2 linked regions of the Lujinxingia vulgaris genome follow. The protein of the gene in region 1 interacts with the protein of each later gene in a pairwise test. Links are inferred from orthologs where the notes say so. Each region holds a gene or a part of one and is shown on either strand. Other genes may lie near its edges. The genes, in order: FRC98_RS19110 and FRC98_RS09010.

Evidence for each region.
Region 2: the proteins of FRC98_RS19110 (region 1) and FRC98_RS09010 interact in binary tests that used the Escherichia coli proteins (3 or more experiments, as listed by UniProt). The link is inferred for Lujinxingia vulgaris from one-to-one orthologs.

Annotation. Positions count from the first base shown.
Region 1 is NZ_VOSM01000015.1:5,076-17,013, forward strand. Bases 9,034-11,938 are described here. They hold FRC98_RS19110 (YegS/Rv2252/BmrU family lipid kinase), read left to right. Parts: upstream 9,034-9,939; coding sequence 9,940-10,938; downstream 10,939-11,938. Other genes in these bases: FRC98_RS19105 (carboxypeptidase regulatory-like domain-containing protein), read right to left, coding at 9,034-9,802; FRC98_RS19115 (histidine triad nucleotide-binding protein), read left to right, coding at 11,056-11,403; FRC98_RS19120 (thiolase family protein), read left to right, coding at 11,528-11,938. Outside these bases: FRC98_RS19070 (fatty acid CoA ligase family protein), read left to right, coding at 1-805; FRC98_RS19075 (NAD-dependent epimerase/dehydratase family protein), read left to right, coding at 802-1,797; FRC98_RS19080 (1-acyl-sn-glycerol-3-phosphate acyltransferase), read left to right, coding at 1,926-3,602; FRC98_RS19085 (DUF8740 domain-containing protein), read right to left, coding at 3,868-4,677; FRC98_RS19090 (hypothetical protein), read right to left, coding at 4,756-5,226; FRC98_RS19095 (DUF8740 domain-containing protein), read right to left, coding at 5,597-6,433; FRC98_RS21790 (hypothetical protein), read right to left, coding at 6,504-6,944; more of FRC98_RS19105, read right to left, coding at 7,211-9,033. UniProt on the Escherichia coli protein: In vitro phosphorylates phosphatidylglycerol but not diacylglycerol; the in vivo substrate is unknown.
Region 2 is NZ_VOSM01000003.1:500,137-512,081, reverse strand. The notes cover bases 5,247-8,158. They hold FRC98_RS09010 (citrate synthase), read left to right. Parts: upstream 5,247-6,025; coding sequence 6,026-7,291; downstream 7,292-8,158. Other genes in these bases: FRC98_RS09005 (acyl-CoA carboxylase subunit beta), read right to left, coding at 7,506-8,158; FRC98_RS09015 (ArnT family glycosyltransferase), read left to right, coding at 5,247-5,821. Outside these bases: FRC98_RS09035 (AAA family ATPase), read left to right, coding at 1-298; FRC98_RS09030 (DUF58 domain-containing protein), read left to right, coding at 303-1,898; pgsA (CDP-diacylglycerol--glycerol-3-phosphate 3-phosphatidyltransferase), read right to left, coding at 1,927-2,562; FRC98_RS09020 (lytic transglycosylase domain-containing protein), read right to left, coding at 2,559-3,260; more of FRC98_RS09015, read left to right, coding at 3,533-5,246; more of FRC98_RS09005, read right to left, coding at 8,159-9,056; glycogen synthase GlgA, read right to left, coding at 9,208-10,743; FRC98_RS08995 (galactose-1-phosphate uridylyltransferase), read right to left, coding at 10,755-11,756; FRC98_RS08990 (hypothetical protein), read right to left, coding at 11,898-11,945.

The sequences.
Region 1 (11,938 bases):
GAGGCTGCCCGGGCTCAAGCGGGTGATCTCGGCCGGGGCGCCGGTGCCGGCAGTGACCTTGAGGCGCGTCAAAGCGATGCTCGATGGGTCGGCGCAGATCTTTACGCCTTACGGTGCGACGGAGTCGTTGCCGGTGGCCTCGATCGGCAGTGACATGATCCTGGGGGAGACGGCTCAAGCCACCGATGATGGGAAGGGCGTGTGTGTGGGTTATCCGGTCGAGGGCGTGGAGGTGCAGGTTATCGCCATCACCGATGATCCGATTGCGACCTGGGAAGATGCGCAGGTGCTCAAGCCCGGTGAGATTGGCGAGTTTGTGGTGAAGGGGCCGCAGGTCACCCGCGCCTATTATAATCGCGACGCATCTACGCGCGGCGCGAAGATCGCCGACGGCCAGGATGTGCGCCATCGTATGGGCGATGTGGGGTATTTTGACGATCAGGGGCGCATGTGGTTCTGCGGGCGCAAGACCCACCGGGTGGTGCTCAATGAGACGCGCACGATGTTCACGATCCCGGTGGAGGGGATCTTCAACACGCATCCGGCGGTCTTTCGCACGGCGCTGGTCGGGGTGAAGCGTGCGGGTAGGGTGGTGCCGGTCTTATGCGTGGAGCTTGAGGCGGAGCACCAGGGGGCGGTGCGCGATAAGGTGCGCGAGGAACTTCTGGCCCTGGGCGCAAAGCATGAGCTGACACGCGAGATTGAGGAGGTGCTCTTTCATTCGGGCTTTCCGGTGGATGTGCGCCACAATTCGAAGATCTTTCGAGAGGCGCTCACCGAGTGGGCGCGGGAGCAGCTGGCATGAAGGTTCTGGTCACCGGTGGCGGCGGATTTCTTGGCGAGGCGATCGTCGATCAGTTGCTCGCGCGTGGCGATGAGGTTCGCTCGCTGGCCCGGGGCGACTATCCCAACCTGCGGGCGAAGGGCGTCGAGGTGATGCGCGGCGATCTTGCCGACGCCGAGGTTGTGTCAGCGGCGGTGGAGGGCTGCGAGGAGGTCTACCACGTCGCAGCGCGCGCCGGCGTCTGGGGGCCTTATGAGGCGTATTACCAGGCCAATGTGGTGGGCACCGAGAACATCATCGCGGCCTGCCGCGCCCACAACATTCCTCGCCTGATCTTCACGAGCTCGCCAAGTGTGGTCTACGGCGATGCGCCGCTGGAGGGGGTCGATGAGTCGGTGCCCTACCCCGCGAGCTATCTGACGGCGTACCCCGAGACCAAAGCGATGGCCGAGAAGGCGGTGCTTGCGGCCAACAGCGACGCGCTCAAGACGGTGTCGCTGCGCCCGCATCTGATCTGGGGGCCGGGGGATAACCATCTTGTGCCGCGCATCATCGATCGGGCGCGGCGTGGCAAGCTCAAGCGGGTGGGCGACGGCAAAGCCCTGGTGGACTCGGTCTATGTGGAGGACGCCGCGCGCGCGCATCTGCTGGCGGCCGAGGCGCTGGCAACACACGGAAAACCCGCCGGTAAGCCCTACTTCATCACCCAGGATGAGCCGGTGGCGGTGGGGGAGCTCATCGACAAGATCCTGGTCAGCGGGGGGCTTGAGCCGCTTAAAGCGCAGGTGCCCGCAGGCGTGGCCTACGCGGTGGGTTGGGCGATGGAGACGGCGTATAAGGCGCTTGGCAAGCGCGAGGAGCCCTTGATGACGCGATTTCTCGCCAAACAGCTCTCGACCGCGCATTACTTCGACATCTCGGCGGCGCGCGAGGATTTCGGCTACGTGCCGCAGCGCACCATCGATGAGGGGATGGTCGAGCTGGGCGCGTGGATTCGCAAGGCCGGGATCTGAGCGCGGTGCCAGGCCACCGATCTTCGGGAAGATGCAGGTGAGGCCTGGCGTGTGCGCCGCGTTGCCAGCCTGCGGTAGCAGGTCTAGGATGAGCGGCCGAACTCACCGATTGCGCCCTGAGGCCCCCGATGTTTGATGCATGGACGAGGCAGGATGAATCGCCGCTCTTTCGCCTGGCGAGTGAGCGTTCGCAGCTTGTGGCCGAGGTCAGCCGGCGCGCGTTCAACGACTTTGTGCGCGCCTCGCGCGATGCGCGGGGGGCAGGCATTGAGTACGTGCTTAACGACGCGGCCTACCAGGAGATCGCGCGGCTGCAGCGGGAGCGCGGCGCCGAGGAGGAGGTGCGTTCGATCGCCTGGTGGCGCAACATGTCGCGGCGTCTGGCGACGATGCCCGAGCCCAAGAAGCGCGAGATCCTCTGGAAACTCGTCGAGAGCTACGCCGACGATCTTGCCGGCCGCTTTAACCCCTGGGTCTACAAGATGGCCACCGGGGCGCTGCCCATCGGGTTGAGCTTTTTGTTCAAGGCTCAGGACCTGCCGCGGGTGGCGACGATGCCCACGCGGGTCGGGGAGCTGCGGGAGACCCTCTCGCATGTCCGTGACCTGACGCAGCGGGTGGTGTTGCAGGGGGATCTGGCCACATTGCGGGTGCTCGCCAGGAAGGGGACGCTGGTCTTTGTGCCGACGCATAGCTCCAACATGGACTCGATCCTGGTGGGGTGGGCGCTCTATGAGGCGGGGCTTCCGCCGGTGACGTACGGGGCGGGTAAGAACCTCTTTACCAACCCCCTGATGAGCTTCTTCATGCATAATCTGGGGGCGTATAAGGTCGATCGTCGCCTTCAGCATCGACTTTATAAAGATGTGCTCAAGACTTACTCGCAGGTCTTGATCGAGCGTGGGTATCACAGCCTCTTTTTCCCGGGGGGCACGCGCAGCCGCTCCAACGCGGTGGAGCAGCACTTAAAGCTGGGGCTTCTGGGCACGGCGCTCCGCGGCTACATCCACAGCTTGATGCGCGATCCGCAGGCGAAGCCGGTGTATATTGTGCCGCTGACGATCAACTACAACCTGGTGTTGGAGGCCGACAGCCTGATCCAGGATCATTTTAAACGCGAGGGTAAGGGGCGCTATCTGCTGGAGAACGATGAGTTCAACCAGCTCTCGGCGATCACGCGTTTTGTGATGAACACGATGAAGATGGACTCCACCACGATCCTGCGTTTTGGGGAGCCGCTGGACACCTTCGGCAACCGGGTGAAGGTCGACGGGGAGAGCTACGATAGCCGGGGGCGCCGGGTGAGCCGCATCGATTATGTGCGCTCAGCGCGCACTGGAGAGGTGGTGGAGGATGCGGCGCGTGACCGTCAGTACACCCGTCACACGGGTGAGCGCATCGCCGCGGCCTTTCTGGAGCATACGGTGCTTATGCCCACCCAGGTGGTGAGCTGGGTGCTTTTTGATCTTCTGCAGCGCCGCTTCCCCGGCTGGGACGTGTACCGGTTGGTGCGCTTTGGCTCTGAGGAGATTCTGCCCTGGGAGGAAGTCCACCGAGGGGTGGAGCAGGCGCTTCAGAGCCTCAAGAAGTTGGAACGCGCGGGGAAGGTGCAGCTTTCGCCATTTTTGCACGAGGCTGCCCCCGACCGCGTGGTCTACGAGGGGTTGGAGTACCTGCGGATGTACCACGTGCCCGAGGTGGTCAAATCCTGGGCCGACGGGGTGATGCTGCAGAAGCTCGAAGTGATCTATTTCTATGGCAACCGGGTGCGTCCTTTTGAAGATGCGATGCGCGCCCAGGGTTAAGTTCGCGTGATCGGGTGCCAGGCGACCGAACGTTTTTTGCAAGCTCGAATGCGTGATCGGGTGCCAGGCGACCGATCATTTTTTGTAAGCTCGAATGCGTGATCGGGTGCCAGGCGACCGAACATTTTTTGTAAGAGTGCCTGGCACCCCACCAAGAACATCAAAACCCGCCGCCGGCGATGCCGGGGCGGGTTTTGATGTGCGGGCTGCAGGGTACAGGCGTCCTAAAACGCCTTAGCTCGGCGCAGGATTGGGGGGCTCAAGATCACTGCGGCAGGATGTGGCCAACCAGGGTGTTGTCACACTGAGGAGCGACGGGCCAGGGGTTGGGGGGAGGCGGCGGGCAAACCTGTCCAATCGGGCAAGGATTAAAGATGACTGGTGCCCACGTGCACGAACAATTTCCGGCACAGTCGCGTGTGCGAAATTCATTAATCCCGCTGCATGTGTTGTTGCAGGTACCGGCGTGTTTTTGATTCGCGTAGCATTTGCTGTTGAACGAAAGCGTCCCGGGACGCGCATCGCAGTAGCCGTTGGTCACCCGGTAGATGGGCTGCGCGCCGTCGATCGCATCGAGATCGACAGAGTCGGCGGCGAGCATGCCGGCGGTGATGGAGGCCGCCTCGTCGCGGGGGACGAAGTCGAGGGGGTTGAAGCCGTCGAGTTCGGCGGCGACGTCGGCCACTGCGGCGCTGTTGGCGCGCGCGGCGTAGGGCACCGAGCCCAGGGCCATGCGCGGGCTCATCTCGCTGTCGGTGCCGACTTTGATGCCGAGAGAGAGCTCGGTGTACTGCGCAAAAAGCTCAGCGTCGAGGGTCTCGACCGAGCCGACGTAGTGGGTGAAGGCGCCATTGTCGATGGTGACGGTGGCGAGCTCGGTGAAGACGTCGGTTTCGGACGCATCGTAGAGGCGAAAGCGGATGTCGAGTTCGCCATCGATGGGCTCGCCATCGGCGTCGGTCAGGTAGCCCTGGACCGGGTAGTGCGCCGGGGTTTCAGCGAGCGCGGAGGGCAGCGCAAGAGCGGTGGCGGCCAGCGCAGCGGCCAGGCTGGTGAGCAATTTTGAGGTGTTCATCGGGGTCTCCCGTGGTTCTTTCGAGGTCTGCCAGGTGCAGGCGAAGCTCGATAAGGTCATTGTTTTAAAACATTCACATCAGTTGCCGGCGGCGGTGGCCGGTCGGGCTTTGTAGCTTGCGCCCTCTGCGGGAGCCGCGGTCGGAGCGCCGAGGTTGAGGCGAAGCTGGTAGCTCTCCGAGCTGGCTTTCTGAGCGCCGGCGCTCTGCTGGACGATGGAGCCGACCTGCGGAGCCGGCTCGGGATCGCTGCCGGTGTCTTCTTCCGGGTCGGGGTCGTTGCCGGTGTCTTCTTCCGGGTCGGGGTCGCTGCCGGTGTCTTCTTCCGGGTCGGGATCGTTGCCGGTGTCTTCTTCGGGATCAGGATCAGGGTCGGGATCGTTTCCGGTGTCTTCTTCCGGGTCGGGATCGTTGCCGGTGTCCTCGTCAACCTGGTCATCGGGGGTGGGCTGACGGTTGGCGGTGTCGCCGACGTTGCAGGCGCTGGCCATGAGCAACGCGCTCAAGAGCAGCGCGAGCCAGCCGGCTTTTCGGCCAAAGTTGTAGCGCATTGAGACTCCTTGAAGGTGGTTCGGAATCAACATTCTGGAACGAAGTAGTGTCAGCAAAGCAAAAGCGCGCGCCGGGATCAAGAGAGGCGCTGACTTATCGGTCAAGAGTGCTTGGAGGACACTGCTTTGCGGTGAGCGCTTGCTGCGTTGCGTCAATTGAATGTGACGTTAAGCAAAGCAGGCGCGAAAATCAAAGGGTGATTTTTGCGAAGTGGGTCGAGCGATCAGACGGAGGCGCGAAGCCCAGGCTCACGTCCAAGAACGCTGAAACCCGCCACTGGATAGGCCAGGGCGGGCTTCGGGATGCGGGTTGCAGGGTTAAGGCGCGCTTAAGGCGTCTTGGCATTTTGCAGCAGTGATGGGCGAGGCATCACTGGGGCAGGATGTGGCCGACCAGGGTGTTGTCGCAGCGGTCGATGTGGGTCCAGGGCGTGGGGCCCGGGCAGGGGATGCCCGGTCGCGGGATGCAGAGGACCTGGTTGCTGGCGCACACGCAGCCGCCTGAGCAGTCACGGGCACGGCGGTAACCCGTCAGGCAGAGGTTTGTGCAGCTATCGACGTTGCGCTGGGAGGCGTAGCAGGTGCTGGTGAAGGAGAGCGTGCCGGGCGACTCATTGCAGTAGTGGTTTGTCACCCGATAGATGGGAAGCGCGCCATCGACGGCGTCGACATCGACGGAGTCTGCGGCGAGCATGCCGGGAGTGACGGCGCCGGCCTCATTGCGGGGGACGAAGTCGAGGGGGTTGAAGCCGTCGAGGGCCATCGCGGTGTCGGCGGTGGTGGCGTTGGTAGCCTGGGTGGCCAGGTCGGCCACCGCCGCGCTGCTGGCGCGCGCGGCGTAGGGCACCGAGCCCAGGGCCATGCGCGGGCTCATCTCGCTGTCGGTGCCCACCTTGATGCCCAGGGTCATGGAGGGGGCCGAGGCGAAGAAGTCGGGCGAAAGGGCCTGCTCGCTGCCCAGGTAGTAGGTAAAGGCGCCCTGGTCGACGGTGACTTCGACGATCTCGCTCCAGAGCGCGGTCTCATCGCCTTCCTGGTAGATGGAAAAACGCATGTCGACCTGCCCGTCGATGGGGGCGCCGTCGGCGTCGGTCAGGTAACCCTGGACCGGGAAGAGGGCCGGGGTGTCAGCGAGCGCGGCGGGCAGCGCAAGAGCGGTTGCGGCAAGGGCGGCGGTGAGGCCGGTGAGCAGTCTGGAGGTGTTCATGGTGTTCTCCCCTGGGTTGAGTTCTGTCTGGAAGGTGCAGACAGGGTTGAGTGCAATGGTCAGGTCAACATCAGTTGCCGTGGCTCACGGTGGGTCGGGCGTTGTAGCTTGCGCTCTGTGCGGGAGCTGCGGTCGGAGCGCCGAGGTTGAGGCGAAGCTGGTAGCTCTCCGAGCTCGCTTTCTGAGCGCCGGCGCTCTGCTGAACGATGGAGCCGACTTGCGGGGCCGGCTCGGGATCGCCGCCGGTGTCTTCTTCGGGATCGGGGTCAGGGTCGTTGCCGGCGTCGTCCTCCGGATCAGGGTCAGGATCGCTGCCGGTGTCCTCTTCCGGATCCGGGTCAGGGTCGTTGCCGGTGTCCTCGTCGGGGTCGTTGCCGGTGTCCTCGCCCACCTGCTCATCTGTCGAGGTCTGGCTGCTTGTGGGGTCGGTGGTGTTGCAGGCGGTGGCCATGAGCAACGCGCTTAAGAGCAGCGCGAGCAAGGCCGGCGTCGGGCCGAAAGAATTGCGCATAGAGACTCCTCCTTAATGGGGCGGACACGCCACGCTGGAATGAAGAAGAGGCAGCAGAGCACGGGCGGCGGCATCGCTGAATGGCGGCGTTGGCCACCGTGCGAAAGCGCCTTCGGGGCGCTCTTCATCGAAGAGCGCCGACTGGTTACGTCAATTGATTGTGACGCTAAGCAAAACAGGCGCGAAAATCAAAGGGTGATTTTCGCGCCTGTTGAGGCTTCTGCGCGGCGTCTCAGAGAGTAAGACGCCGCGTGATGTGGCTGTGGTCAGGGCATGTTCACGGTGACATTGGTGGTCTGGTCGGCATGGACCACGATGTCGTGGGTGTGGGTGAGGTGGAACGTTCCGGCGGTCGCGCCTTCGATGTAGACGCCGACTTCCCACTCCCCGGCCGGGACATTCTGCAGGTTAAAGGTACCGCTGGAGGTGGTCAGCACGGCGGGCACGGTGGTGTTGATGAGCCCGCGGTTGAGCGAGATGGTGGCGTTGGCCACAGGTTGCCCGCTGCTGTCGGTCACAATGCCGCTGACCGAGCCCTGGCCCGGATCGTCGCCGATGCGCAGCACGTAGGTGGAGGAGCTGCGGTTGAGGTAGCCCATGGTGTCGACCGAGACCAGGTGGAAGGCCCAGATACCGGGCTCCAGATCGGCCAGCAGGATCTGCTTCTGGTCGACGGGAAGCGCCAAGTCGTCGTGGGTGGGGACGGTGTCGCCATAACGGTCGACGACGTAGCGGTAGCCGGTGAAGTTGCTCTCGTCGTGGCGATCGGTCCAGCGGATGAAGGCGTCGTCGTTGTTGTAGAACTGCCTCTGGTTGGCGTGGGTGTCGCTGGAGAGGGTGGGCGGCCCGTCGGTCAGGCGCACCGTAAAGTGCGTGGGGGACTCGCCGACCTCAAAGCCGCTGTCGACGGAGGTGATGTGGAGGTAGTTGTCGCCGGCGGAGACGTCCTCGCGGGAGTAGGTGATCACATCCTGATCGGTGAACTGGCCGTTGGAGGGAGTGACCCGGGTGTAGGGGCTGCGATCGAGGCGGTGGTAGTAGCCCTGAAGGTTGGGGAAGGGGCGCTCCCAGCTGAGCGCGATGGTGTCGAAGTCGTCGTTGTAGACGCGGCCGCTGACCGGGTGGGTGGAGCTGAAAAGTTGCAGCGGGGGCAGGATGTCTTGCGTGACCACGCCGGTGATGGTGCCGGTGACGTCGATGCTCTCGCCATAGAAGAGTTTGACGCGGCCGTCGCCACCGATTCCGCCTTCGGCGGAGTCCCCACCTTCGGTGCTGACGGTACCGGAGATCGTCAGGTCGTTTGCAGCCAGGCGGATGCCACCGCCGGAGCCTCCGCCACCGTCGTAGGAAGGGGAATATGGAGCGTCCTGACCGTTGGCCTGAACGCTGCCCTCAATGAGGATAGTGCCGGCTTCCAGGCTCAGGCGCCCGCCACCCAGGCCTCCTAAGTGTTCGGTGCTGTTGGCGCTGTAGCCCTTGCCTCCGCGGCTGCCGAAGCTGACCTCGGAGGTGGGTTCGCTACCGAAGGTGCTACCTGCGGACGTGCAGAGGAAGCCGGTGCCTCGAGTCCCGTAGCTTCCGCCGCTTCCGTCGGTGTAGCTGTAATCACTGCTGCAGTAGCGTCCGTCACGACCGCGCCCGCGGGGATCGTCTCCGGTGGGGGACATTACGATGGAGCCGCCTAACTCCACATGAATGGAGCTTGCGCGGATGGTCAGATCGCCTGTGGGGCTGGTGACGGTGACGCCGGGACGTATGATAAAGGGGCCATTGACGATGATGAGCCCGTCGAGGTTGGTGTCGGCGGTGATGTCGAGCTCATCAAGCGCGCAGGTTGCGGCGGTGATGTCGCAACTTCCAGCGCAAGTTTCAGCGACTTCCCATGCGGTGCCGGCGCTGTTGCAGGTTTCGACGTTCTGGCCGTTGCAGCGCTGCTGGCCGGGCTCACAGGCGCCGGTGCACAGGCCCGCGTCGCAGCCAACAGCGCAGGTGGCCACGTGCAGATACGCGGTGCCGGTGGCGTTGCAGAGCTCGGCGACCTGTCCGTTGCAGCGGCGGGCGCCGGGCTGGCAGCTGACCTCATCGTCGCACTGGCCGGCCGAGCAGCTTAAGGGGCAGGACTGGCTTGCGACCCACTGGCCGCTCTGGCAGGTCTCGACGCTTGCGGCGTCGGCCGAGCAACGCTCCTCGCCATCGGTGCAGCCGATGCAGATGCCGTCTTCGCAGGTGAGGTTTTCGCCGCAGCTCTCGGTGGCCGACCAGTCCAGACATCCTGTGTTTTGCGTTTCACAGGCCTGGAAGGCGCCCTCGCCGTCGCAGCGAAGTTCGCCCTCGGTGCAGGCATCCTCACAGCTCGACTGGCACTGGCCGCCGGAGCAGATCAGGTCGTCTTCGCAGGATTCAACCTCAGACCACTCCGGGCAGCCGTCGACATTTTCGACGCAGGTGCGCACGCCGTCGCCGGAGCACTCGCTGCTGCCGAACTCGCAGATCTCGTCGCAGCCGGCGGCGCAGCGCCCGCCGGTGCAGACCTCGTCGTCCTGGCAGGCCACCGGGTCGGCCCACTGCGCGCAGCCTTGCAGGCTCACGCAGCTCTGCGCGCCCTCCTCGGTGCAGCGCGAGGTGCCTGGCGTGCAGACGTCGCAATCGCCCGTGTCGCCTGGATCTTCGGAATCACCGGGATCTTCGGCATCACCGGGATCGTCAGTATCGGTGCCGACATCAGTGAGGTCACCGGCGTCGGGGGTGTTGGCCCCGCCATCGCCCGAGCCACAGGCTGCCAGCGCCGCGCCAAGCGAGACCACCATCAGGCTCGTCAGCAGCTGCTGACGAACACGTCGAAAAAGTTCAGCGTTCATCTTATTCTCCAGGGCCGTCGCAGAAGGGGGCGACGAGAAAAAATTTTGAAAAGCACGCGTGGCGCGAAGGTTAGAGCGATACGAGCAACATTTCAAACTGCGCACCGGTTGCGCGCTCACTTGCGATGAGGTTGGCGATGATTCAACAAAACGCGACGATCTACATGGTGCTCAACCCGAGTTCGGCGGCCGATGAGGCGCTGCGCGAGCTGGTGAGCGAACTTCGCGAGGGGGGGTATAGGGTGTGTCCGCGCTGCACCTGGGAGGAGGGTGACGGCGCGCGCGCGGTGGCCGAGGCAGCCGCAGACAACGCACAGCTTGTGGTGGCCTGCGGCGGCGACGGCACTCTGCACGAGGTGGCCAACGCGTTGATGACACTCGATGCGGCTCAGCGCCCGGCGATGGCGGGGCTTCCTTATGGCACGGGTAACGACTTTTTGACGGCGCTGGGCGTCGACCCGAAAAGTGGCGCTGCGCAGCTTGCTGACTGGCTTGGTGGCGAGCCCTGGCCTGTGGATGTGGGGCGCATCAACGATCGCCACTTTATCAATATGGCCACCGCGGGGGTGGGCGCGACGGTCACCGCCGAGACCTCCCGTGGCTTTAAAGATGTGGCCGGAAGTCTGGCCTATTTTGTCAAAGCCATTCCCGCGGCCTTTGATATGCCGGTGCATCATCTTAACGCCCGCGCCCCGGGGCTGGAGTGGGAGGGGGAGGCGGCGTTTATCTTTGTGGGAAATGGCCCGCAGTCCGGCGGTGGCTGGAACTTCTGCCCGGCGGCCCAGATCGACGATGGGCTGCTCGATCTGGTGATCGTGCCGGCGATGGGGCTCACCGAGATGATCGCGCAGATGCGCGAGCTGGTGAAACAGCCCGACGCTGTCGATTGTCATGACATCATCTACCGTCAGGTCAAAGAGGCGCATCTTCGTTTTGAAGAAGAGGTGCCCCTGAACCTCGACGGGGAGAGTTTTCCCGGGCAGGAGTTCAAGTTCTCGGTGATTCCGGGAGTTCTTTCTTTTCTGGGCCCGCGCGCGCCGACGGTCTCCGCGGAGGATGATGGTGCAGAGAGCGACCAGGGTGGCGCGAAGGTTCTGGGCGAAGAAGGCGAAATTCGGCCAGATCCGCGCGCTTGAAACAAGATGTGAACTCGTTTGGCAAAGTGGTGCGGCGAGCCTATGGTTTGTCGGCACCGAGGAACATGTGTGCAGGATCGGGGGATGAAAGCGTTGATAACTGCGTCAGGAGATGATGTGAGCGACGAGACGATTTTTTCGAAAATCATTCGCGGGGAGCTCCCCTGCGACAAGGTCTATGAGACCGACGAGGTGCTGGCGTTTCGGGATATCAACCCGGCCGCGCCGGTGCACGTGCTGGTGATTCCCAAAAAGCCCATCGTTAACGTGGGTCATGCTGAGGAGGATGACGCGCTGCTTCTCGGCAAGCTGATGCTCGCTGCAAAAGAGGTCGCGCGTCTGGAGGGCCTTGAGGAGAGCGGCTTTCGGCTGGTGGTCAACAACGGCGCGGAGGTGGGGCAGACCGTCTTTCATCTGCACGTGCATGTGCTGGGCGGGCGCGACTTCTCCTGGCCGCCGGGCTGAGCCTGACAGGCCCGTGGGAAGACGATGTGGCGTTGAGAAAGCGGCGATGAGGCCCGGCCGTGCGAGGGTGAGTTGCGCGCGTCTGCGGCGTTGAGATGGCGACGTATATAAAGGGAGTTGGGTGATGGCAGAAGCCTATGTGTATGAAGCGGTGCGAAGCCCCATCGGGCGTCGAAAGGGCGGGCTTTCGGAGGTGCGCCCCGATGAGCTGGCTGCGGCGGTGTTGCGCGCGCTTGTGGAGCGGGCCGGGGTGGATGCGGCCGAGATCGAAGATGTGATCATGGGCTGTGTGACCCAGCTCGGGGAGCAGGGGCTCAACATCGCGCGTAATGCGACGCTGGTGGCGGGCTTTCCGATCACGGTCTGCGGCACCACCGTCAACCGGATGTGCGGCTCAAGCCTGACCACCATCAACTTCGCGGCACAGGCGGTGATGAGCGGCGCGCACGATCTTGTGGTGGGTGCCGGCGTGGAGTCGATGAGCCGGGTGGCGATGGGCTCGGACAGCGGCCCCTTAAGCGATCTTCTCACCGAT
Region 2 (11,945 bases), on another replicon or contig:
CGAGCAGGTCCATATCAGCCATGAGTTGATGCGCTACATCCTGGGGATCGTGCGCCAGACCCGCACCGATACCCGCGCCCTTCTGGGGGCGTCGCCACGTGCCTCCCTGGCGCTACTGAAGGCCTCCCAGGCGCGCGCGTTGATTCGCGGCAGGGGGTATGTGCTCCCGGATGATATCCAGGCCATGGCGGTGGCTGTGTTGGCGCATCGCATCGTGCTTCACCCCGACGCCGAGCTCGATGGCACCCGGGGCCAGGACCTTGTGGAGAGCGCGCTGAAAGCCGTGCGCTACGGATGAGCCGATGAGCCCCTATCTGACACCTTCGGGGAAGTGGCTCTTTGCCAGCGGCGCGCTCTTTACGATCTTCGGCGCGCTGGCGCGCGAGCCTGTGCTCGTGCTCCTGGGCCAGATCCCCTGGTGGGTGCTGCTCGGCGCGATGATGCTGATCCTGACGCAGTCCAGAGCCTTGCAGCGCCGCCAGGTGGTGCTCGGGGTGGAGAGCGCCCAGGGGCCGCTGCGCATGCGTTACGGCCAGCGGCACACCCTTGAGATCAGCGTCTCCAACGCCTCCGGCGACCGCCTGGGGGCGCTGGCGCTGGAGCCGGTCACCAGCGGTGGCATACGCGTGGAGACCACCCCGACGCTCGGGGGGCTTGCTCGCGGCCACAAGCTCAGCGTGCCGGTAAAGCTGGACGCACGCCATGTCGGACGCGCCAGCCTCCAGGGCTTCGAGGTTGTGCTGCGCGGCCGACTGGGGCTTGTGGAGACCCGCGATTATCTGCCCTGTGTGCAGGTCGTTGAGATCTTTCCGCAGCTCACGCGCAGCGCGCAGCGCCGCGTGCGTGCGGGCCTGGCCAGCGCGGCTCGGCCGCGGCGTGCGGTCGCTCGCCCGTCGGCCTCGGGCACCGACCTGCGGGAGCTTCGCGACTACCAGCCCGGCGATCCGCTGCGCACCGTCGCCTGGAAGGCGACGGTGCGTCAGCGCCGCCTGATCTCCCGCGAGTTTGACGACGAGCGCACCCATCGGCGCGTGCTGGCCCTGGACATCTCCACCTCGATGCACTCGGGGACGCCCCCGGGCCGCAAGCTCGACGAGGTGATTCATCACGTTGTGGAGCAGGCGCGCGAGTACCTGGATCGCGGCGATGAGGTGGCGCTCCTGACCTTCGATCACGCCATCTACGGGCGAGTGGACTCGGGATCGGGCGCGTCCCACCTGCAGCGGATGTTGCGCCATCTCGTGGGACTTCGCTCCATCGTCGACGCCGAGCGCAGCGCCTGGGATGAGGCGGCTGTGGAGCGTTTTATCGCCGACTATCTTCTGATCCAGGAGCGCCTGGACTTTCGGCGTCAGCAGGGGCTTGAGGCCGCGGTAGATACGCGTCTTCTAAGGCGCTGGCTCCGCGCCCAGCTCCCCTGGGAGTTGGCCCGCTGGGCCAGCGACGCCGAGTCGCACGGCGTGATTGCCAGTCAGGTCAGCGACGCGCGCCGCTTCGCCAGGCTGCGCGGCCTGGAGCTGCCGCCTCCCTCGGAGATGCGCGCCGGCACCAAGGTCAGCGGCCTGCAGGCTGTCTTTGAAGAAGCGCTCAGGATGGGGCGCGGCCCGCTGCAGCTGGTGATCTACAGCGACCTCTGCGGGCTTAACGAGATCGACGCGCTGGAGCGCTACGTGCGGCTGGCGCGCCGGCGCGGGGTCGATGCGCGTGTGGTGGCTCCCTTTACGCCGGCATTTGGCCGCGAAGATATCCCCTTTGAGGCGCACCATGAGCGCATCCGCGAGATATTCTCGATCGCCGAGGCCGATGATCGCGCGCGCATCGCGTCCCGGGTTGAGGCGCTCGGCGTGCCCGTGGCCCTGGTCGGGCCCGATGAGCTGAGAGGGGAGGGCGCGCGCTGAGCCGCAATGGGGCCTGTGACGCGTGAGCTTAGAGCGCGAGTTCTTCGGGGGCGGACGGGGCGGCATCGTCTGCCCGCGCGCCGATGGCCTTCAGAAAGCCCCAGAAGTACTCCCAGGCGCTCCAGAGGCTGAAGAAGACCGAGATCGCCAGCAGCCAGAAGCCGATGGCGTGGAAGTTCAGCATCACCGCGCCCATCCCGTAGTTCACCTCGTAGGTGAAGTGCAGGATCAGAAAGACCAGCCCCAGCATCTGAAAGGCCGTCTTAAACTTCCCGCCCTCGCCAGCCGCAATGATCAGCCCCTCGCCGGCAGCCAGGCTGCGTAGAGAAGAGATGGAGATCTCGCGCGCCACGATCACGATCACGATCCAGGCCGGCAACCTCCCCAGCGGGATCAGCATCACCAGCGCCGTCATCACCAGAAGCTTGTCGGCCAGCGGGTCGAGAAACTTCCCGGTCATGCTCACCAGGTTGAGCTTGCGCGCCAGGTACCCGTCGACCCAGTCGGTGAACGAGGCGACCCCGAAGAGCACCACCGCGATCACGCAGCTGAGCGGGTCGCCGTAGTAGATGAACATCGCCACGATCGGGATGAGCGCGATGCGCATCAGCGTCAACACGTTGGGGATGTTGACGATGTCTTGCCGGATGGTTGAGGCGCTCACGGCGTCTCCGCTTGGGCTGAGTAGAGCTGATACCAGTAATAGACCGACGCGACATATTCGCGGGTCTGCGGGTAGGGGATGCCGTCGTAACGACGCACGGCCACATCGCCCGCGTTGTAGGCGGCGAGGATCAGGTTGATATCCCCATCGTAGCGCTCGATCAAGATGCGCAAAAACTTTGCGCCCCCAAACACGTTCTGTCGGGCGTCGAAGGCGTTGGTCACCCCGAGTGATTCGGCGGTGCGGGGCATCAGTTGCATCAGCCCCATGGCGCCGGCGTGGCTGACCACGTGGGGCTGAAAGGCACTCTCCACCCGGATGACCGCCTTGATAAATCCGAAGGGCAGGTCGTAGGCCAGGGCGGCTTCTTCAATGAGATCGTCGAAGTAGGCCTCGCGCGCGCTGAAGGAGTCCGGCAGCCCGCGACGGGCCGCCTCCCGGGCGCCGGAGAGCCGCGGGTCGGCCTCGGGTGCCTGGCGAGGAGAGGTGTTTGATGACGACGCGGACGAGGCGCGCTGGGCCCGCGCCGACGGTCCCTCGCTGAGAACTTCGAGCAGCTTATACTCCGGGTGACGCTCGCTCGTGATCAGCACCTCGCCAGACGGGGTCTCGTAGGAGTAGAGCTGCGCCGAGGCCGAAGATGCCCCGAACACCAGCATCGCGGCGGCGCTGATGGCGAATAGATGTCGACCGACCATTCCTTCTCTCCAACGTCAAAAACAGATGCTTTCGTGCGAGCGGCAGCGCCGATGCCTGCCTCCGCAGAATGCATTAGAGGGCACCATCTCTTCCCGGGCAAGAAAAGGTCCATGATTGTCGCGATTGTTGAGCGCAGCTGGAAGACGCAGACATCACACCGGCAGGCAGGCGTGATTGACACCGCCTCGGGCGCTTCCCTACACTCCGCAGGCTTCTCGCCCGGCGAAAATTAGGGCGCATTTTGCAACGCATTTTAGCGACGGACACACCGATGACTGAGCGCTCTTCTGACGCCACCCCCGCCCGACAGTGGTGGCGAGAGCTCGACGGCTTTGTACAACGCCCGACCGACTTCTTTAAAACCCACGGCTGGGTCTTTCTTCTGGCCCTGGCCGTGGTGTTGCCCTTCGTCGGCAGCTTCGGGCTCTGGGACCCCTGGGAGACGCATTACGGGGAGGTCGGCCGCCAGATCACCGAGCGCAACGACTGGATCAGCACCTGGTGGGGAAGCCACTGGGTCGACTCCAAGGGCGGCACCGAGGGCTCGTATTTCTACTCCAAGCCCATCCTCCTGATGTGGATGATGGCCATTGGCATGGAGCTTTTTGGCGTCAACGCCTTCGCGGTGCGCCTGGGCGTGGCGCTGACCGGCGCGCTGGGCATCATCTCGGTCTACGCCTTTGGCGCCACGGTCTTTAAGCGCCGCGTCGGCGCGCTGATGGCGCTGGTGCTGGCAAGCTCCCCCTTCTGGTTTATGCTCGGGCGTCAGGCCCAGACGGACATGCCTTTTGTGGGCATGATGACCGTGGGCATGTGCTTCTTTATGATGGGCGCCTTCGGTAAAGATCGCGACCTTCCGGCCAGCAAGTTCACCTACGCCTTAGGCCTGGGCTGGATCGGCGCGCTGACCATCCCGCAGATATCGCTCGTGCTCATCGGGCTCTCGCGCTGGCGAGGATCGCAAAACGCGCTGATGGACGCGCTGGGCGACTCGGTCAACCTGGTGGTGATCGTCTTTGGCGTGATCTTCATTCTCAGCGCGCTGCTCATCGTCGCCGGGCTGGTCTGGAACCACCCCCGACGAAAGAAGATCGCGCTGGCCGGGGTGCTGCTGACCTGGGCGCCGCTCTTTGCGACCCTGCTCGGCGTGCTGATCACCGCCGAGGACCGCCCCCGCGCGCTGCTCGGCTGGTTTGTGTGGGGGCCGACGCAGGCTGCCCTCTACGCCTCGTGTGTGCTCGGTGTGCTCTACCTGACGCTGGAGCGACCCACGGTGCGACGTGGCCGCATCTACATGCTCACCTTTTATGCCTTTATCGGGCTTGCCACGCTGGCCAAGGGGTTGTTGGGCTTCATGCTGCCCGGCGCGGTGCTCTTCCTCTATATCCTGACCACCCGGGAGTGGTCGTTGATGAAGCGCGTGGAGTTCTGGCGCGGCGTGCTGGTGTTCATCGCGGTGGCCTTCCCCTGGTATGCGGCGATGTTGATTCGCCATCACCCGGGCTTCTGGAACCGCTTCTTTGTGCACGACCACTTCAAGCGCCTCACAAGCGGCGTGCACCAGCTGACCACGGGGTCTTTTGAGCACTTCTTGCGCTGGCTGGGCTACGGACTCTTTCCCTGGGTAGGCTTTGTGCCGGCGGCCATCGCGCGCTTCTTCGGCGGCCATAAAGTGCGCCTCAACAGCGATGAGGGGCGCGCCAGCCTGATGCTGCTGATGTGGGCGCTTGTGGCCTTTACGCTCTTTACGCTCTCGAGCACGAAGTTCCACCATTATATCTTCCCGGTGGTGCCGGCGCTGGCGATGCTCGTGGCCCTGGCGATCGACGACCTGCTCGACGGCGACCTTCCCCTGGGGGGCGCGCTCTTCGGGGTGGGGGCGGTGATCGCGGCGGTGATCGCGGTGGAGTTTGTGCTCGACCCGCAGCAGATCAAAAACCTCTTCTCCTACCGCTACGATCGCGAGTGGAATCACGCGGAGTGGGATCCCTACTTCCAGACCTGGCTCAAACCCATTGTGACCGTGTGTGTGGTCGGCGCGCTGGGGTTGGGTCTTGCCCGCACCGAACGCGTGCGCAAAGTGGCGCTGGGCGTAACGGCGCTCGGGGCGCTTTCGATGGCCTTCTTCTGTCTGAACATCTACATGCCGACCATCAGCTCGACGATGAGCCAGAAGCAGCTCTGGGACCGCTACTACGAGCTCTGCACCGAGGTGGAGCCGCCGCCCGGCGCCGATACCCGCAAGACTTACTGCGAAGAGCCGGTCGTTGCGTTTCGTCTCAACTGGCGTGGTGAGGTCTACCACACCCATAACCTGGTCATCCCCATCCGCAGCGATGAGGACTGGGAGAAGTATAAGAAAGAGCAGACCGAAGGACCGATCTACGCCATCATGCAGAACGTGCGTTACCGCGGGGAGTTTCAGCGCAAACTTCCCGCCCGCTGGAAGGGCAAGGCCTGCCTTGTGCACGACGAGAACCTGAAGTTCGTGCTGGCCAAGATCCCGTGTGCGCCTGACGACCCGGCGCGCGTCGATAAGGAGAGTGACGCGGAGCGTTAAAAGGCCCGCGTTTTTAAAAGTGACGCGCAGCGTTAATCGCAGCGATGTCAATGTTCTCAACAGCTTAGGGCGCCTTCCCAATCGGGGGCATTGCTGTTACGCTCTGCGCGCCCTGGCGCACCCAAATTTGGTCCCTACTGTTGGGCCCGCGCAAGCAAGCATATCTGTTGGTTTTAGTGACACAGTCTTCGACGGAGATAGTCAATGAGCACAGCGAAGTTGACCCTGAACGGCAACGAATACGAACTTCCCACCTTCGTGGGCAGTGAAGGTGAGGTCGCGATCGAGATCGCCAAGCTGCGGGGCACCACCGGGGCGGTGACCCTGGACAGCGGCTACGGCAACACGGGTTCTTGCAAGAGCGAGATCACGTTCATCGATGGCGAGAAGGGCATCCTTCGCTACCGCGGCTACTCCATTGAGGAGCTGGCCGAGAAGGTCTCCTTTGAAGAGGTCGCCTACCTGGTGATCTGGGGCGAGCTGCCCAACGCCGACCAGCTCAAGAGCTTTACGGCGCGTCTTGAGGAGTACGCCATCGTTGATGAGGGCGTCAAAACCATCCTCTCGGGCTTCCCGCGCACCGCGCACCCGATGGCGATGCTCGGCGCCGTGATGGCGGCGTTTGGCTCCTTTGTGGAGACCACCGGTGACTCCGAGGAAGACATCCTGCGCATCATCGCCGGGATGAACTCGCTGGCGGCCTACATCTACCGCTACCGCCGCGGCCTTCCCTACGTCTATCCGGCCAGGGGCCTGAGCTACTCCGGTCAGTTCCTTCACCAGATGTGGGGCGAGCCCACCGGTGAGCCGAAGATCAACTCGGCGGTTGAGCAGGCGCTCAACAAGCTTCTGATCCTGCACGCCGACCACGAGCAGAACTGCAGCGCCTCGACCGTGCGTATGGTCGGCAGCGCCCACGCCTCGCTCTACGCCTCCATCTCCGCCGGTGTCGGCGCGCTCTCCGGCCCGCTGCACGGCGGCGCGAACCAGGCTGTTCTGGAGATGCTCGAAGAGATCCAGAACGACGGCGGCGACTTTGAGAAGTACGTCGGTCTGGCCAAGGACAAAGAGTCGGGCTTCCGTCTGATGGGCTTCGGCCACCGCGTCTACAAGAACTTCGACCCGCGCGCCAAGATCCTCAAGGCGGCCTGTGACGACGTTCTCGACTCGCTGGGCGTTGACGATCCCCTCCTCGACATCGCCAAGAAGCTCGAGAAGGTCGCGCTCGAAGACGAGTTCTTCGTCAAGCGTAAGCTCTACCCCAATGTCGACTTCTACAGCGGCATCATCTACCGCGCGCTGAACATCCCCACCGAGATGTTCACCGTGATGTTCGCCCTGGGTCGCGTTCCGGGCTGGATCGCGCAGTGGCACGAGATGCGTAACGACCCGACCGGTCGCATCCACCGCCCGCGTCAGATCTACACCGGCGCCACCGAGCGCGCCGTCACCCCGATCTCCGAGCGCTGAGTCGCCGGTGATTGAGGTTTAGAAACACAAGAAGCGGGCCCCGACTCATCGGGGCCCGTTTTTTTCGGCCATGGATCGGGCGTCGTACCGCCGCCTGGGAGCATTGCCAGGGTGGGGAAGTAACGGAACGGTCGATGTCGATAGCGCCACAGAGCAACAAAAAAGCCGCGAACCTTTGCAGGGTCGCGGCTTTCTCTTGAGCTAAGTTGAAAATTTAGAGCGGGATGTTGCCGTGCTTGCGGGGCAGGTTTTCCGCGCGCTTGTTCTCGAGCATCTCCAGGGCCTGGATGAGGCGAGGACGAGTGTCGCGGGGGAAGATGATCTCGTCGATGTACCCGAGCTCGGCGGCCTTGAAGGGGTTGGCAAAGGTCTCGCGGTATTCGGCCACGAGCTCGTCTTTGCGGGCGACAGGATCGTCGGCCTCGGCCAGCTCCTTGCGGAAAATAATGTTCACAGCGCCGTCCGGACCCATCACGGCAATCTCACCGGTGGGGTAGGCGAAGTTGATGTCGGCGCCGATATGCTTGGAGCTCATCACGTCGTAGGCGCCGCCGTAGGCTTTGCGGGTGATCAGCGTGACCTTGGGCACGGTGGCTTCGGCGTAGGCGAAGAGGAGCTTCGCGCCGTGCTTGATGATGCCGCCGTACTCCTGGTCGACGCCCGGAAGGAAGCCGGGGACGTCGACGAGCGTGACGATGGGGATATTAAAGGCGTCGCAGAAGCGCACAAAACGTGCGCCCTTGAGGCTGGCGTTGATGTCGAGGCAGCCGGCCAGGTGGGCGGGCTGGTTGGCGACGATGCCGACCGAGCGGCCACCCAGACGCGCAAAGCCCACGACCATATTGCGGGCAAAGGCTTCCTGAACCTCGAAGAAGTAGCCATCGTCGACGACATGTCCGATGAGCTCTTTGATGTCGTAGGGCTTGGAGGGGTTCTCGGGCACGAGCGTATCAAGCGCGGCGTCGCGGCGGTCAAAGGCGTCGTCGGTGGGCACGAAGGGGGCGTCTTCGGCGTTGTTGGAGGGCACAAAGGAGAGGAGTTCGCGGATCTTGGCGATGCACTCCTCTTCGGTCTGCGTCTCGAAGTGCGAGACACCGCTGGTCTCACTGTGTACGTGCGCGCCGCCGAGCTCCTGCTTGGTGACCTCCTGGCTGGTGACCGTTTTTACGACCTCCGGCCCGGTGATGAACATGTAGGAGGTGTCCTGCACCATGAAGATAAAGTCGGTGATGGCCGGGCTGTAGACCGCGCCGCCGGCGCAGGGGCCCATGATCGCCGAAATCTGCGGGACGACGCCGCTGGCACGCACGTTGCGGTAGAAGATGTCCGCGTAGCCCGCCAGGCTTGCGACGCCTTCCTGGATGCGCGCACCCCCGGAGTCGTTGAGCCCGATGACCGGCGCGCCGCATTTGGTGGCCAGGTCCATGACCTTGCAGATCTTCTCGGCGTAGGCGCCGCTTAAGCTTCCGCCGAAGACGGTAAAGTCCTGGGCGAAGACGTAGACCAGGCGGCCGTCGACTTTGCCGTAGCCCGTGACCACACCGTCGCCGGGGATCTTCTGGTCGGCCATGCCGAAGTCGTTGCAGCGGTTGGTGACAAACTTGTCGAGCTCCACGAAAGTGCCCGCGTCGAGCAGCAGGTCGATGCGCTCGCGCGCTGTGAGCTTGCCGGCCTCGTGCTGTCGGTCGATGCGGGCCTGGCCGCCGCCGAGCTCGGCGGCGTCGTTAAGCTCCTGGAGACGTTCGGCGTTGGACTTGGTGGTCATGGGCACAACCTCTGATCAGAGAGACGTGGACAGATACCGTGAGTGGATTCGAAGATGTCTGATGAATTCGATGCGGGGGGAGAGCTCCGCTCATCAGCTTCCTTTGCCATAAAAGGCCCGGCAGCGCTGGTGAGCGGAGTCTTCTGGGGAGTTATTCGGCGGTGATCGTGGTGAGGAAGAGCTCCTCGTAACGAATCGCCGATTCGCGCCAGGAGAAGTCCCGGGCCATGTCGCGCACCATCAGGGGGCGCCACTTTCGGTAGTTGCGGTAGGCGGAGCCGGCACGCTCGATGGCTCCGGCCAGGGCGTCGGCGTTATGCTCGGTGAAGACAAAGCCGGTGCCGTTTTCGGGATCGTCGCGAAGATCGGTCACCGTGTCGGCCAGGCCGCCGGTGGCGTGCACCACCGGGACGGTGCCGTAGCGCATCGCGTAGATCTGGGTGAGGCCGCAGGGCTCAAAGCGGCTGGGCACGAGCAGCATGTCGGCGCTGGCCTGGATGCGGTGGGCCATCGCTTCATCGTGACCGCCGATGATGCGAGCACGACGCGGGAACTCCTCTTCGAGCTGCTTGAGCTCTTTGAGCACCTTGTCGGGGCCGTCGCCGAGAATCACCAGCTGGAATCCGTCTCGCTCGTCCTTGAGATCGGAGAGCAGCGAGCGAATCGCCGGGACGACGAGATCGATGCCTTTTTGTTCGGTGAGGCGGCTGACCATGCCCACCAGCGGCAGCGTGGGGCGAACCGGTAGGCCCAGGCTGTGTTGGAGGTGAGCTTTGTTCTGACGTTTTCCGTTGAGCGTCTCGACGGTGTAGCGCACCTCGATGAAACGGTCGATATCGGGCGACCACACCCCGTAGTCGGCGCCGTTGAGCACCCCCTGGATGCTTTCTTTGCGCGACTTCAGGATCTCGTGGAGGCCAAAGCCGGCCTCCTCGGTCTGAATCTCCCGGGCGTAGGTGGGGCTGACGGTGGTGATCAGATCGGCGTAGCGCAGCGCGCCGGCCAGGTAGTTCAGCGAGCCGCTCTCGTCCTGAAGCTCGCCATCGGCGTTGTACTTGCGGGGAAGGCCGGTGGCCTTGAACTGCTTCGCATCGAACTTGCCCTGGAAAGCCAGGTTGTGAATCGTCATTACGTAGCGCGTCTGCGCGAGCTCTTCGGCGTAGTAATGCTTGCCGTAGATGGGCACCAGGCCCGTGTGCCAGTCGTTGCAATGGATGATGTCGATGGCCATTGGCGAGCTGATGGCGAGCTCGACGACCGCGCGGCTGAAGAAGGCAAAGCGCTCGGCGTTATCGTCGAAGCTCTGGTCGTCGTAGCCGTAGAGGCCGTCGCGATCGAAGTACTCGGGGGCGTCGATGAAGAAGACGCGCACGCCGCTGTCGAGGCGAGATTCCCAGACGGTGACTTCGAGCTTGGACTGGTTTTTGCTCTTGCGGGGAACTTCCAGCGGGTTGAGGCGACGGCTCAGGCGCATCGCCTCCGGATCGAGGTGCTTGTAGAGCGGGGTAACGATGGAGACGTTATGGCCGCGGCGCGCCAGCGCCTGAGGCAGGCTGGCGGCGACATCGGCCAGGCCCCCGGTCTTGGAGAAGGGGGCGACTTCGCTGGAGGCGAAGAGCACGTTGAGCCGGCGGCGGCCCATCTGGGAGTTGGTGTCTTTGGTTCGGATGTAGCGGCTCAAATCCATCGTATTTTCCGTCAGCTGTTCAGTTCGCGCAGGTGGCGCGCGGCCACCTCCGAGGCGGTGGCGTTGATGTAGGCGCCCGAGCCCCACTCAAACCCTCCGTGGGTGCTCAATCGGGGGAGCATTTCCAGGTGCCAGTGATAGTACGCTTTGTCGGCGAACGCAAAGGGGGCGCTGTGCAGGACGAGGTTATGGTCGACGCGGCCGATGGCCAACTCCCAGAGCTCGAGGATGCGCAGGGTGTGCTCGGCCAGGGCCTGAATCTGGTCGCGGGAGGCGCGGGTGAAGTCGGCGCCATGTGTTTTTGGTGCGATCCAGACCTCAAAGGGGGCGCGGGAGGCAAAAGGTGTCCAGGCCACGGTGTGTTCATCGTCGAGGATGAGGCGTTCGCCGCTGAGGCGTTCGTGGTGGAGCGCGTCGCAGAGGGGGCAGCGGTGATGAAGCTCAAAGTAGCGCTGGCCGCGCTCCAGGAGTTGAAGTTGACGGGGGCTGACCTGGGGGAGCGCGATGATCTGGCTGTGCGCATGCGCCAGGGTCGCCCCGGAGCGAGGGCCGACGTTTTTGAAAGGGATGATGTCTTTGACGCGCTGGTCGTTGCGCAGGTCGCTCACACGCTCCTGCCAGGTCTCGAAGATGTTGGCGATGTGCGCCGCGTCGAGCTCGGTCCAATGCTCGATATGTTCGGGGGCCTCGATGACGACCTCGTGGGCGCCCACACCGCCGAAGGCGTCGTAGGGGCCGTGAGGCATGGCGAGGTCGTCACCGTCCGGGGTGAGCGCCGGGTAGAGGTTGGGGACGACGGTGATGGCGTGTTCGTGGTTGGGGTAGCTCGCGCTCCTGCGGGTGCGAATGGGCTCGGGGATGCGCGAGGGCTCCGAGGGGCAGAAGGGGCAGCTTCCGGCAGTTTGTGCGGCGGCGGGTGAGACGAGCTTATGGTCGCGGGGGCGTCGGGCGCGCTCGGGCGCCAGGATGACGCGGTCGCCGGAGACGATGTTGGTGCGAATGGATGAGGGCATCGGGCGGGCTCGGGGCTCGGGTGGGCCTGTGGCCAGACGCTATCGAAGTGGGGCGATGGGAGCAATCGGGGAGGGCGATCAAAAAAGCCGCTGCCCCGAAATGGGGCGGCGGCTTTTATTGATGCTCAACGAGCGTGGGGCTTAGTTGCCCACCGAGCCCGCGTCTTCCTCGCTGAAAAGCTCCAGGAA